One region of the Rhizobium sp. AN73 genome, then DNA from elsewhere that is predicted to be linked to it. Evidence: riboswitches for the same ligand, from Rfam matches in the RefSeq annotation. Region 1 holds a riboswitch; the other holds the start of a gene.
The links. A riboswitch is a leader RNA that binds a small molecule or an ion and turns the genes downstream of it on or off. The one in region 1 is predicted to bind cobalamin.

Region 1 (5,467 bases):
ATGGTGGTGACAACCGGCAACAAGTCGGAAATGTCGGTGGGTTATGCCACGCTCTACGGCGACATGAATGGCGGCTTCAACCCCATCAAGGACCTCTACAAGATGCAGGTCTACGCCATTTCCAGATGGCGCAACGGCCATGTGCCGCCGGGCGCTCTCGGGCCTTCCGGCGAGGTGATCCCCGCCAATATCATCTCCAAGGCGCCGTCTGCCGAATTGCGTCCCAACCAGACCGACCAGGATCTGCTGCCGCCCTATCCGGTGCTGGACGACATTCTGGAGTGCCTGGTGGAAAAGGAAATGTCCGTCGAGGAAATCCTTGCACGTGGCCATGATGTGGCGACGGTGCACCGGATCGAGCATCTGCTCTATCTCGCCGAATACAAGCGCCGCCAATCCGCACCCGGCGTGAAGATCACCAAGAAGAACTTCGGCCGCGACCGCCGTTACCCGATCACCAACCGGTTTCGGGACAGGTAGTCGAAGGGTGGCGCGAAGGGGTCTCGCCTTTGGAAGGCGAGATTAATTCTTTTTCTCCGTCATCCTCGCCCTTGAGGCGAGGATCCATACGCGGTTGAAACGGTGGATCCTCGGGTCAAGCCCGAGGATGACGTCGCGTGTGAGGAGCCTCTTGGCGTCCCCATCAATGGCGGGGACGCGCCGCGCCGCTTCCTCGTCTCAAATAACCTGCCCCACATCGATGCGGTTGCCATCCGGGTCTTCGAAAACGAAGGCACGCAGGCCGTAATCCTTGTCCTGCAGGCCCTTGATGATGCGTAGCCCGTGGCTCTTGCAAAGCGCGTGCAGCGCGTCGACGTCGCTGACCAGCATATGCGCCACATTGAAGGGCGCCGGCTTGTGCGTGGGCTGCAATGTCAGGTGCAGCTCGGCGTTGCCCTGTTTCAGGATCATGAAACCGACGGGATTGCCGTTTTCGAAGGTCTTTTCGAAGCCGAGCACACCGACATAAAAATCACGGGCTTTTTCGATATTCTTGACAGGAAGCATTGCGGCGATCCGGCCGAACCGGATGCCGTGATCGGCGATGTTATTCATCGCGGAACCTCGGATCTGGGAGAAACGGGCAGGGGCGCGGGCGGTGCCGGAACGCTGCTGTTTTTTCCGATTTGAATTTGCAGGACGGTGCCTGCGGCAATAGGATCATAATCACGGCGGCGGTGGATGCAAATGGAATATCTGCGTCACGTCCCGATCCAGACTATCGACAGGCCGGGGAGGCAGCATGCGCAGTTCCATCGAAATCTTCAACATCCGCACCCGACAGATGCGGGTGATCTGGCAGACGCCTGCGCTGTTCGAGGCGCCGAACTGGTCGCCGGACGGAAAATATCTGCTGTTGAACGCTGAAGGGCTGCTCTATCGGTTGTCTCTTGCCGGTGATACTTCGCCGGAGAAGGTCGATACCGGCTTTGCTACGATCTGCAACAACGACCACGGCATTTCGCCTGATGGTTCGCTGTATGCCATTTCCGACAAGGTGGAGTTCGGCAAGAGCGCCATCTATCTTTTACCGTCCACGGGCGGCACGCCGCGGCTGATGACGAAGAACCTTCCTTCCTACTGGCACGGTTGGTCGCCGGACGGGAAAAGTTTCACCTATTGCGGCATTCGCGATCAGGTTTTCGATATCTATTCCATGGACATAGACAGCGGTGTTGAGACGCGCCTTACCCGTGGTGAGGGCCGCAATGACGGGCCGGATTATTCGCCGGATGGCGGGTGGATCTATTTCAATTCCAGCCGCACCGGCCTGATGCAGATCTGGCGCGTGCGGGTGGATGGCTCGGCCGTCGAGCGCATCACCGACAGTGCCTATGGCGACTGGTTCCCGCATCCGTCTCCCAAGGGGGACAAGGTGGTGTTCGTCTCCTATGACGCCGATGTCTTCGACCATCCGCGCGATCTTGATGTACGCGTGCGGTTGATGGACCTGGATGGCGGCAATGTCGAAACGCTGTTCGAGCTGTTTGGCGGGCAGGGAACGATGAACTCGCCCAACTGGTCACCCGATGGTGACGAGTTCGCCTATGTGCGTTATTTCCCCGTGGAGTGATGTGATAAGGAGTGCTGCTTCCGTCATGCCGGACTTGATCCGGCATCCAGCCGACGCGCGTCTGCGCGGCGAAAGGATTCTTTTCAGCCCAAGGACTTGGGCTGGCTGGATTTCCGCTCAAGGCCGGAATGACGGAGGTGGAGGGGGCTCGCCATGGTCACATTGCCGCATCGCTCTGCAATATGCTTGTATTCGCAAGCTTTCTTGCCCATAGGTTCTTGCGTCAGGTGCCCGCCATTTGCGGCGGGAGAATCGGGAATCCGGTGCGAAACCGGAACGTGCCCAGCGCTGTGAGGCGGATGCCCTTTTTCTGATGCCACTGAAGCAATTCGGGAAGGCGAAAGCGGGCGGATGATGCCGAGTCAGAAGACCGGCCTGACAGGATAGACTGGCCCGCGTGGACGGCGGCAGGTTGTTGAAGAAGCGTGTCGTGCAGGCGGAAACCGGAGCCGGTTTTCGTGGCGGCGCGCCAGCATTGTTGGGGATAGACGATGCCGACCGATCCGCTCGCGACCAGTTCACTCGATGCCAATGCGTTCGATTATGCGCTTTCGCCCGCTCGCCCGTTTTCCGAGGAGGAGCGCGAGGCGATCTACCGTGTCATCGAAACCCGCCGCGATGTGCGCGACCAGTTCCTGCCCGATCCATTGCCGGACGATGTGGTCGAGCGTTTGCTGAAGGCGGCGCATTCCGCGCCTTCCGTCGGTTTCATGCAGCCGTGGAATTTCACGCTCATCACGGATGGTGCCGTCAGGCAGGCGGCCTGGGTTGCGTTCGCCCGTGCCAATGGCGAGGCGGCGGCGATGTTCGAGGGGGAGCAGCAGGCACTTTATCGCAGCCTGAAGCTGGAGGGCATCCGCAAGGCGCCGCTCAGCATCTGCGTCACCTGCGACCCGACACGCGGTGGCAAGGTGGTGCTGGGCCGCACCCACAATCCACGCACGGATGTCTATTCCACCGTCTGCGCCATCCAGAATCTCTGGCTTGCGGCGCGCGCCGAAGGCATAGGCGTCGGCTGGGTCAGCATTTTCCACGACAGCGACATTCGCGCCATTCTCGATATTCCCGACCACATCGAAATCGTCGCATGGTTGTGCCTCGGCCGCGTCGATGCGCTTTACACCGAACCGGAACTGGCGGTGAAGGGCTGGCGGCAGCGGGTGCCGCTGGAGGAGCTGGTGTTTCGCAATCGCTGGGGCGGGCGGTAAGGCGCGCGGAGGGTAACCCTGCTCCTTAGACGGCTCACACCTCCATCCATACTCGACGTCATCCTCGGGCTTGTCCCGAGGATCTGCCAACATGTCATAAAAAACGATAGGTTGCAGATGCTCGGGACAGGCCCGAGCATGACGAAGGAGAGATTTTCCAACCTTGCCATCAAACCATGAGGGAGCTTCGTGCTCACTCGCTTCGTAACGGGTGCACACCCGCGCCGTTATTGCTGCGGCTGTATGCCCTTCAGCGCCGGGTTCTTCAGGTCGATCCGGCCTGTCTGGTCGGGCAGGAATTTCGGGCCAATGACGCGGACGTTGCTGTTGTTCGGGTCGTAGTCGCGTTCGGGAACCGGTTGTTCCGGCGGCTTTGCGGCCTGCTGCTCAGCGGGTTTGTCAGTCTTGTCACCCTGTGGTGACGGAATGGTCGTGATGCTGGAATAGGGTTTTCCACCTTCCGGCCGGGCGCTCTCCTGCTCCTTCATCTCCTCGTGATAAGCGGCCATGTTGCAGGCGCAGTTCGGCGCTTTTGTCGAGGCGTTCTTATAGGCAAAGGCGGTCGGCAGGTCCTTGTAGGGTTTTCCGGTTTCGGCCGAGATCATGTCGGCCGTTTCCTGATCCGCCATGGAGTGGAAATAAAGCTCCGTCTCCGTGCCGGGGCACATCTTCTGGCATTGTTCTGCCTGGGCGCGGAAATCGAGTGGTGATGCGTTGGAGGCAATGGGGAAAAACGAGCCATCGCAGGTACGTACGCACAGCGTTCTCAGCCCACCTTCAGCTGCTGCATTGGGGTAGGGCGAAAGCCCTGCCTGTCCCTGTGGATTGCCCGGTTGGCCGAAGGCTTCGGGATAACGGGTCACGTTGGAGGCCGGCGGCACTTGCGTATCTGCGTCCGGCATGGCGGCGCAACCATTGGCATCGAGGGCGGCGAGGATGCGCTGGCGCCGGATGTCACCATCATCGCTGCTCTGGGCCGCCATCGCATCGTCACGGTCACGGATGATGGCGTCGCGTTCGCTCTGCGCATCCGCCATCGCGTCGCTGATCTGCGCGCAGAGATCGGCATTGGGGTTGCCATAAACGGTGACGCTTGCCGATGAGCAGCCGTAGCGGCGCAAATCGTTCCTGATTTTGCGGATTTCGATGTTCTGGCGGGTGAGCGCGTTGGCGTAACGCCGCACCTCGGCCGTGTTGCCGATGACACGCGGCGGCTCGCGCAATTGCGCATAGAGTGTATCGCAGACCTCGTCCGCGAAAGCGGCGGCCGGCGCGACAAAAACAAGGGGAAGCAGAAAGCCGATGATGCGGCTGCGGCGCCGGGTCAATTGTTCGATCCGTTCGATATCCCGCGCGTCAGGGCGAGGGTGTTATGCTTCGGGAAATCCATGTTTCAGGAAGATAACATAAGCTGTTGCCGCAATGCGGCAACAGCATGTTCAAAACTGCGTTAATACGCCGGCAACATCACACCGAAGGGTGCGATGCCTGCACGACGGCAAATGCCGCCATGTTGACGACGCCGCGCGAGGTGACGCTGGGCGACAGGATATGGGCGGGCAGGGCGCTGCCGAGCAGGATCGGGCCGACATGCAGACCTTCCGTCAGCGTGCGGGTGACGCCGAGCGTGATGTTGGCGGCATCGAGGTTCGGGAAAACCAGAAGGTTTGCCTCACCGGTCAGCACGCTGTTCGGCATCGCACGCTTGCGCAGCGCTTCCGAAAGTGCGGAGCCGCCCTGCATTTCGCCATCCACTTCCAGTTCCGGTGCCGCCGCCTGCACGATCTTCAGGGCGCGGCGCATTTTGCGGGCGCTTTCGAATCGCGCGAGCCGAAGTTGGAATGGCTGGCGAGTGCGATCTTCGGCGTGATGCCGAAGCGGCGGATTTCCTTGGCCGCGAGAATGGCCATTTCCGCCACTTCCTCGGAGGTCGGATCGTTGTTGACGAAGGTGTCGGTGAGGAACAGCGCGCCCTGCTGGGTGATGAGCAGGCTGAGACCCGCAAACGAGCGCACGCCTTCCTGCTTGCCGATGATCTGGTTCACGTCGCGCAAGTGCCGGTCATAACGGCCTTCGAGGCCGCAGATCAGCGCATCCGCTTCATCGCGCTTCACCGCAAGGGCGCCGATCACCGTGGAGTTGGTGCGCACGATGGTGCGGGCGGCTTCCGGGTTGATGCCGGCGC
Region 2 (5,467 bases), 1.6 Mb from region 1:
TAGGCATCGTCGACATCAGGCGTGGAGCAAAGCGTCGAGAAGATCGAAGAGTAAGAGCGGGCGTGCACGGCCTCCATGAAGGAGATGTTGGACAACACGGCCTCCTCATGCGGCGTGGCCGAATCCGCCATCAGCCGCACGGCGCCGACGCCGTTCTGGATGGTGTCGAGCAATGTCAGCCCGGTGAAGACGCGGATCGTCAGTTTCTGCTCTTCCGGCTTCAGCGTTCCCCAGGAGGGGATGTCGTTGGAGAGCGGCACTTTTTCCGGAAGCCAGAAATTCGATGTCAGGCGGTTCCAGACTTCGAGATCCTTATCATCCTCGATACGGTTCCAGTTGACCGCGCGAATGCGGGACGCGGGTTTTACGGCGATGTTCATGTTCAGTCCCTCAATTCAGAGCGTGCAGGAAACGCAGCCCTGAACCTGCGTGCCTTCCAGCGCCATCTGGCGCAAACGGATGTAATAGATTGTCTTTATGCCCTTCTTCCAGGCGTAGATCTGCGCCCGGTTGATATCGCGCGTCGTTGCCGTATCGCGGAAGAACAGCGTCAACGACAGGCCCTGATCGACATGCTGGGTGGCCGCCGCATAGGTATCGATGATCTTCTCAGGACCGATTTCGTAGGCATCCTGATAATATTCGAGATTGTCGTTCGAGAGATAGGAAGCCGGGTAATAAACGCGACCAATCTTGCCCTCTTTGCGGATTTCGATCTTCGAGACGATCGGATGGATCGAGGATGTCGAGTGGTTGATATAGGAGATCGAGCCGGTGGGCGGTACGGCCTGAAGGTTCTGGTTATAGAGGCCAGACGCCATGACGGCCTGCTTCAACGCCTTCCAGTCCTCCTGCGTCGGGATGGAAATGCCAGCCTTTTCGAACAGCTCCTTTACCTTTTCGGTCGCGGGCAGCCATTCCCGGTCGGTATATTTGTCGAAATAATCGCCCGAGGCGTATTTGGAATTTTCAAATCCCCTGAAGCTCTGGCCCCTTTCCACGGCAAGCCGATTGCTGGCGCGGATGGCGTGATAGGTCACCGTATAGAAGTAGATATTGGTGAAATCGATGCCTTCCTCGGAACCGTAGAAGATGCGTTCGCGCGCCAGATAACCGTGCAGGTTCATCTGGCCAAGGCCGATGGCGTGGCTGGCGTCATTGCCCTTTTCCACTGACGGAACCGAGGAAATGTGGCTCATATCCGAAACAGCCGTCAAAGCCCGGATGGAGGTCTCGATGGTCTTGCCGAAATCGGTCGAATCCATTGCCGAGGCAATGTTGAGCGAGCCGAGATTACAGGAAATATCCTTGCCCATATGGCTGTAGGACAGATCGGCATTGAACTCGCTCGCTTCGCTGACCTGCAGGATTTCCGAGCAGAGATTGCTCATGCTGATGCGGCCCGCGATCGGATTGGCGCGGTTCACCGTATCCTCGAACATGATGTAGGGATAACCGCTCTCGAACTGAATTTCGGCGATCACCTGAAAGAACTCGCGCGCCTTCATCTTCTTCTTACGGATGCGGCTGTCGGCGACCATTTCCTGATACTTCTCGCTGACCGAAATCTCGGTCAACGGCACGCCATAGACCCGCTCCACATCATAGGGCGAGAACAGATACATATCCTCGTTGTTGCGGGCGAGTTCGAAGGTGATATCGGGGATCACAACCCCGAGCGACAGGGTCTTGATGCGGATTTTTTCGTCGGCGTTTTCGCGCTTCGTATCAAGGAAACGCATGATATCCGGATGGTGGGCGTGCAGATAGACCGCGCCGGCACCCTGGCGTGCGCCGAGTTGGTTGGCATAGGAAAAACTGTCTTCCAGCAGCTTCATGACAGGAATGACGCCGGATGACTGGTTTTCGATCTGCTTGATCGGCGCTCCGAATTCGCGAATATTGGTCAGGGACAGCGCCACGCCACCACCGCGTTTGGAAAGCTGCAGCGCCGAATTGATGGAGCGGCCGATGCTCTCCATATTGTCTTCCACGCGCAGCAGAAAACACGAGACCAGTTCACCGCGGCTTTTCTTGCCGGCGTTGAGAAAGGTCGGGGTTGCCGGCTGGAAGCGGCCGGAAATGATTTCATCCATCAGATCGCGGGCAAGTTTCTCGTCACCGCGCGCCAGAGCCAGCGCCACCATGCAGACGCGGTCCTCATAACGCTCCAGATAACGCTTCCCGTCGAAAGTCTTCAGCGTATAGGAGGTGTAATATTTGAAAGCGCCGAGAAAAGTCGGGAAGCGGAACTTTCTGGCATAGGCCTCGTCGTAAAGGTCACGGACGAAATTGAAGGAATACTGGTCCAGCACCTCCTGCTCGTAATATCCCTCCGTCACCAGGTAATCGAGCTTTTCCCTGAGGTTATGGAAAAAGACGGTGTTCTGGTTGACGTGCTGGAGGAAATATTGCCGCGCCGCAAGACGGTCCTTGTCGAGCTGGATTTTCCCTTCGCTATCGTAAAGATTCAGCATCGCGTTCAGCGCGTGATAATCCAGGCCCACATCCAGCGGTTTCTGGGTTACGGACGCCGGCGGTTTGGCATCCTTGTTGCGCGCGGCATTCGAGGTCAGCGTGTCCAAAATCGTTCCAATCCATGATTGACGTTGGCGACATCTTCCTCCGTGCCGAGAAGCTCGAAGCGATAGAGAAACGGCACCGCGCATTTACGCGACACGATATCTCCGGCAGATGCGAAAGCTGCGCCAAAATTCGTATTTCCCGCCGCGATGACGCCGCGAATGAGATGTCGGTTGGAGGGCTCGTTCAAAAACCGGATGACCGGTTTCGGCACCGCTCCTTTAATGCCGCCGCCCCCATAGGTGGGGGTGACGAGAACATAGGGCTCCGACACCTGAGGCACGTCCTCCTCGGCGCCGAGCGGCAGGCGAAGCACTCGCCGCCCCAACTTTAGAAGGAAGCGATGAGTGTTCTCGGACCGGCTGGAATAATAGACGATCAGCCCCATCGCGCCGCCTCCTCAGCTGATCGAGCCGATCATGTCCGGCCGGAAACCCGCCCAATGGCGTTCGCCGGCGACGACGACAGGAACCTGCATGTAACCGAGGCCACGAACGTGATCGAGCGCATCCGCATCTTCGGAGATATCGATGATCTCGTAGCTGACGCCGATGCGATCGAGCGCGCGATAGGTGGCGGTGCATTGGACGCAGGCGGGTTTGCTGTAAACGGTGACGTTCATGATTTCCTCTTTCGAAGCCGCTTTTGCGCACGGCTCAACATTGCCGATTGCAATCGCAATCGGGTGGCGATGGATCTGTCATTCAGGCGAGTTGCGGCTTGGAGCGTTTTGTTGCATTTCCGGACGTAAAACCGGGGTCCACTTTTCCTGGAAATGCTCCGGGCCACGTAAGATCACTCTCTACGCCGACGAGCGCAGGAACTTAAAAAAATGCACTGGCATGACTTCACCCCGAAGCTTGTTCTGGAAGGGGGCAGAAAAGGGCGCACGCAATTCATTTGCGTCATACACCTTCCTTCCGGACACCCCGCCCGTGGACGTTTTCGCTCAAGGCAGGTCTCCTGACTTGCGGGTCAAAACATCTATCCCGGCCTTCCCGGAGCCCTCGGCTCCAGTGACCCAAATCGGAACGATGCTCACCGCTTACAGTTGCGGGGGCAGTTTCGGCATTGCTCGGCCATGATGGCGTTGCGCACCGAATTCCCGTCTTAGCTCCCGACACTTGCGAGATCGGAAGAACCTCGAACACCACATATAGTATATGAGGAAATTTTTTCGTCAATAATTAGACACACAAAAGCCCCACCCTGTGGATCAAAAAGATTCAACACATGGTCAATGAAGGCTTAACAGCGAATGCTCGCTGTCACCCACGGAACGGGAAGGGTTGGCCTATTCCCAGATATCGATGTGAATATCGGCAGGCCGAGAGTTCTCGATCACCCGTTTTCCGTTGGGAAGATCGTTTTCGAAAAGCTTGGCGTGGATCTCAGTCGCATCGAGACCGTAGCCCTGCCATCTTTGCCGCAGGCGGTCCTCGAGCACCGCAACAGATGGACCCACGAAGATGGCGAGATCGAAGCTGACGGAGAGCTTCGTCCACGGCGCCTCGTTCAGCAGCAGGTAGTTGCCTTCGGCAAGGATGAAACGGGTCTCCGGCGCGATGGCGCGGGCGGAGGCAATGGCTATTTCGCGAGAGCGATCAAAAACCGGGACAAGAACCTCCTGCCCGCTCTGACGGACAGCGGAGACGATATCGAGAAAGCCGCGCACATCGAAGGTTTCCGGCGCACCCTTTCGCGGCAAAAGTCCCCGCTCTTCGAGAATGCCGTTATCCATATGGAAGCCATCCATAGGCAGAACAGCCGCCGCCTCGCCCCGCGTCACGAGGGCGCCGCACAGAGCCTCTGCCAGCGTGGATTTGCCGGCCCCAGGGGGACCGGCAATCGCAATGATAAAGCGAGATTTATCCTCAGCCCGCCGAAGAACGTCTTCGACGATCGTTTCAAGCTTCAGCGTCATGCGGCAAGCGTTTCCTTTGGCGCTTCCTTGGCGCCGGTCATGAAGGCGACGGCATCGGACATCGAATAATCCTTCGGATTGATGACGCACAAACGCTTACCAAGCCGGTGAATGTGGATGCGGTCCGCAACCTCGAAAACATGTGGCATGTTATGCGAGATGAGAACGATCGGCAGTCCGCGCGAGCGCACATCCAGAATGAGCTCGAGAACACGGCGGCTTTCCTTGACACCGAGCGCTGCCGTCGGTTCGTCAAGGATGACGACCTTGGAACCGAATGCGGCCGCACGCGCCACCGCAACACCCTGTCGCTGGCCACCGGAAAGGGTTTCCACCGCCTGATTGATATTCTGGATCGTCATCAGGCCGAGTTCCGACAGCTTCTCGCGAGCGAACTTTTCCATCGCCGGGCGGTCCAGCGCCCTGAACAGGCTTCCCTGAATACCGGGTTTCCGGATTTCACGGCCGAGAAACATATTGTCGGCTATGGACAATGCTGGAGACAGCGCAAGGTTCTGATAGACGGTTTCGATGCCCGCCTTGCGCGCCTCGATCGGCGAGCGGAACTGCACCGGCTTGCCTTCCAGCCTGATCTCGCCTTCATCGGGTGTCACCGCACCGGAAATCGCCTTGATGAGAGAGGATTTGCCAGCACCGTTATCACCGATGACGGCAAGGATTTCGCCCGGATAAAGGTCGAAATCGGCATTGTCGAGCGCAGTCACGCGACCGTAGCGTTTGACGAGATTGCGTGCTGTGAGGATAGGTTCTCTTGTCATCAGCCTGCTACCTTTCTGATCCACTGGTCGATTGCGACAGCCATGATGATGAGGACGCCGATCAACAGATATGTCCACTGCGGGTCGGTTCCGATAAGCCGCAGGCCAAGTGAAAAGACGCCAACAATCAGGGCGCCGAAGATCATGCCCATGATCGAGCCGCGTCCGCCGAACAGCGAGA

Region 2: linked by a shared signal. The riboswitch ahead of nrdH (glutaredoxin-like protein NrdH) and the one ahead of bluB (5,6-dimethylbenzimidazole synthase) in region 1 are both predicted to bind cobalamin.

The regions. Positions count from the first base shown of each region.
Region 1 covers NZ_JARWME010000002.1:936,757-942,223, forward strand. Annotated here, with positions in the region: gene RBH10_RS14570 (NAD+ synthase) at 1-480, shown strand, start outside; gene RBH10_RS14575 (VOC family protein) at 679-1,056, opposite strand; gene RBH10_RS14580 (TolB family protein) at 1,244-2,074, shown strand; cobalamin riboswitch at 2,283-2,468, shown strand; gene bluB (5,6-dimethylbenzimidazole synthase) at 2,566-3,282, shown strand; gene RBH10_RS14590 (DUF2865 domain-containing protein) at 3,510-4,610, opposite strand; partial or broken gene RBH10_RS14595 (NADP-dependent malic enzyme) at 4,750-5,467, opposite strand, start outside.
Region 2 covers NZ_JARWME010000002.1:2,513,202-2,518,668, forward strand. Annotated here, with positions in the region: gene nrdF (class 1b ribonucleoside-diphosphate reductase subunit beta) at 1-380, opposite strand, end outside; gene nrdE (class 1b ribonucleoside-diphosphate reductase subunit alpha) at 396-2,585, opposite strand; gene nrdI (class Ib ribonucleoside-diphosphate reductase assembly flavoprotein NrdI) at 2,573-2,971, opposite strand; gene nrdH (glutaredoxin-like protein NrdH) at 2,984-3,205, opposite strand; cobalamin riboswitch at 3,519-3,744, opposite strand; gene RBH10_RS22335 (nucleoside triphosphate hydrolase) at 3,878-4,507, opposite strand; gene RBH10_RS22340 (ATP-binding cassette domain-containing protein) at 4,504-5,286, opposite strand; gene RBH10_RS22345 (ABC transporter permease) at 5,286-5,467, opposite strand, start outside.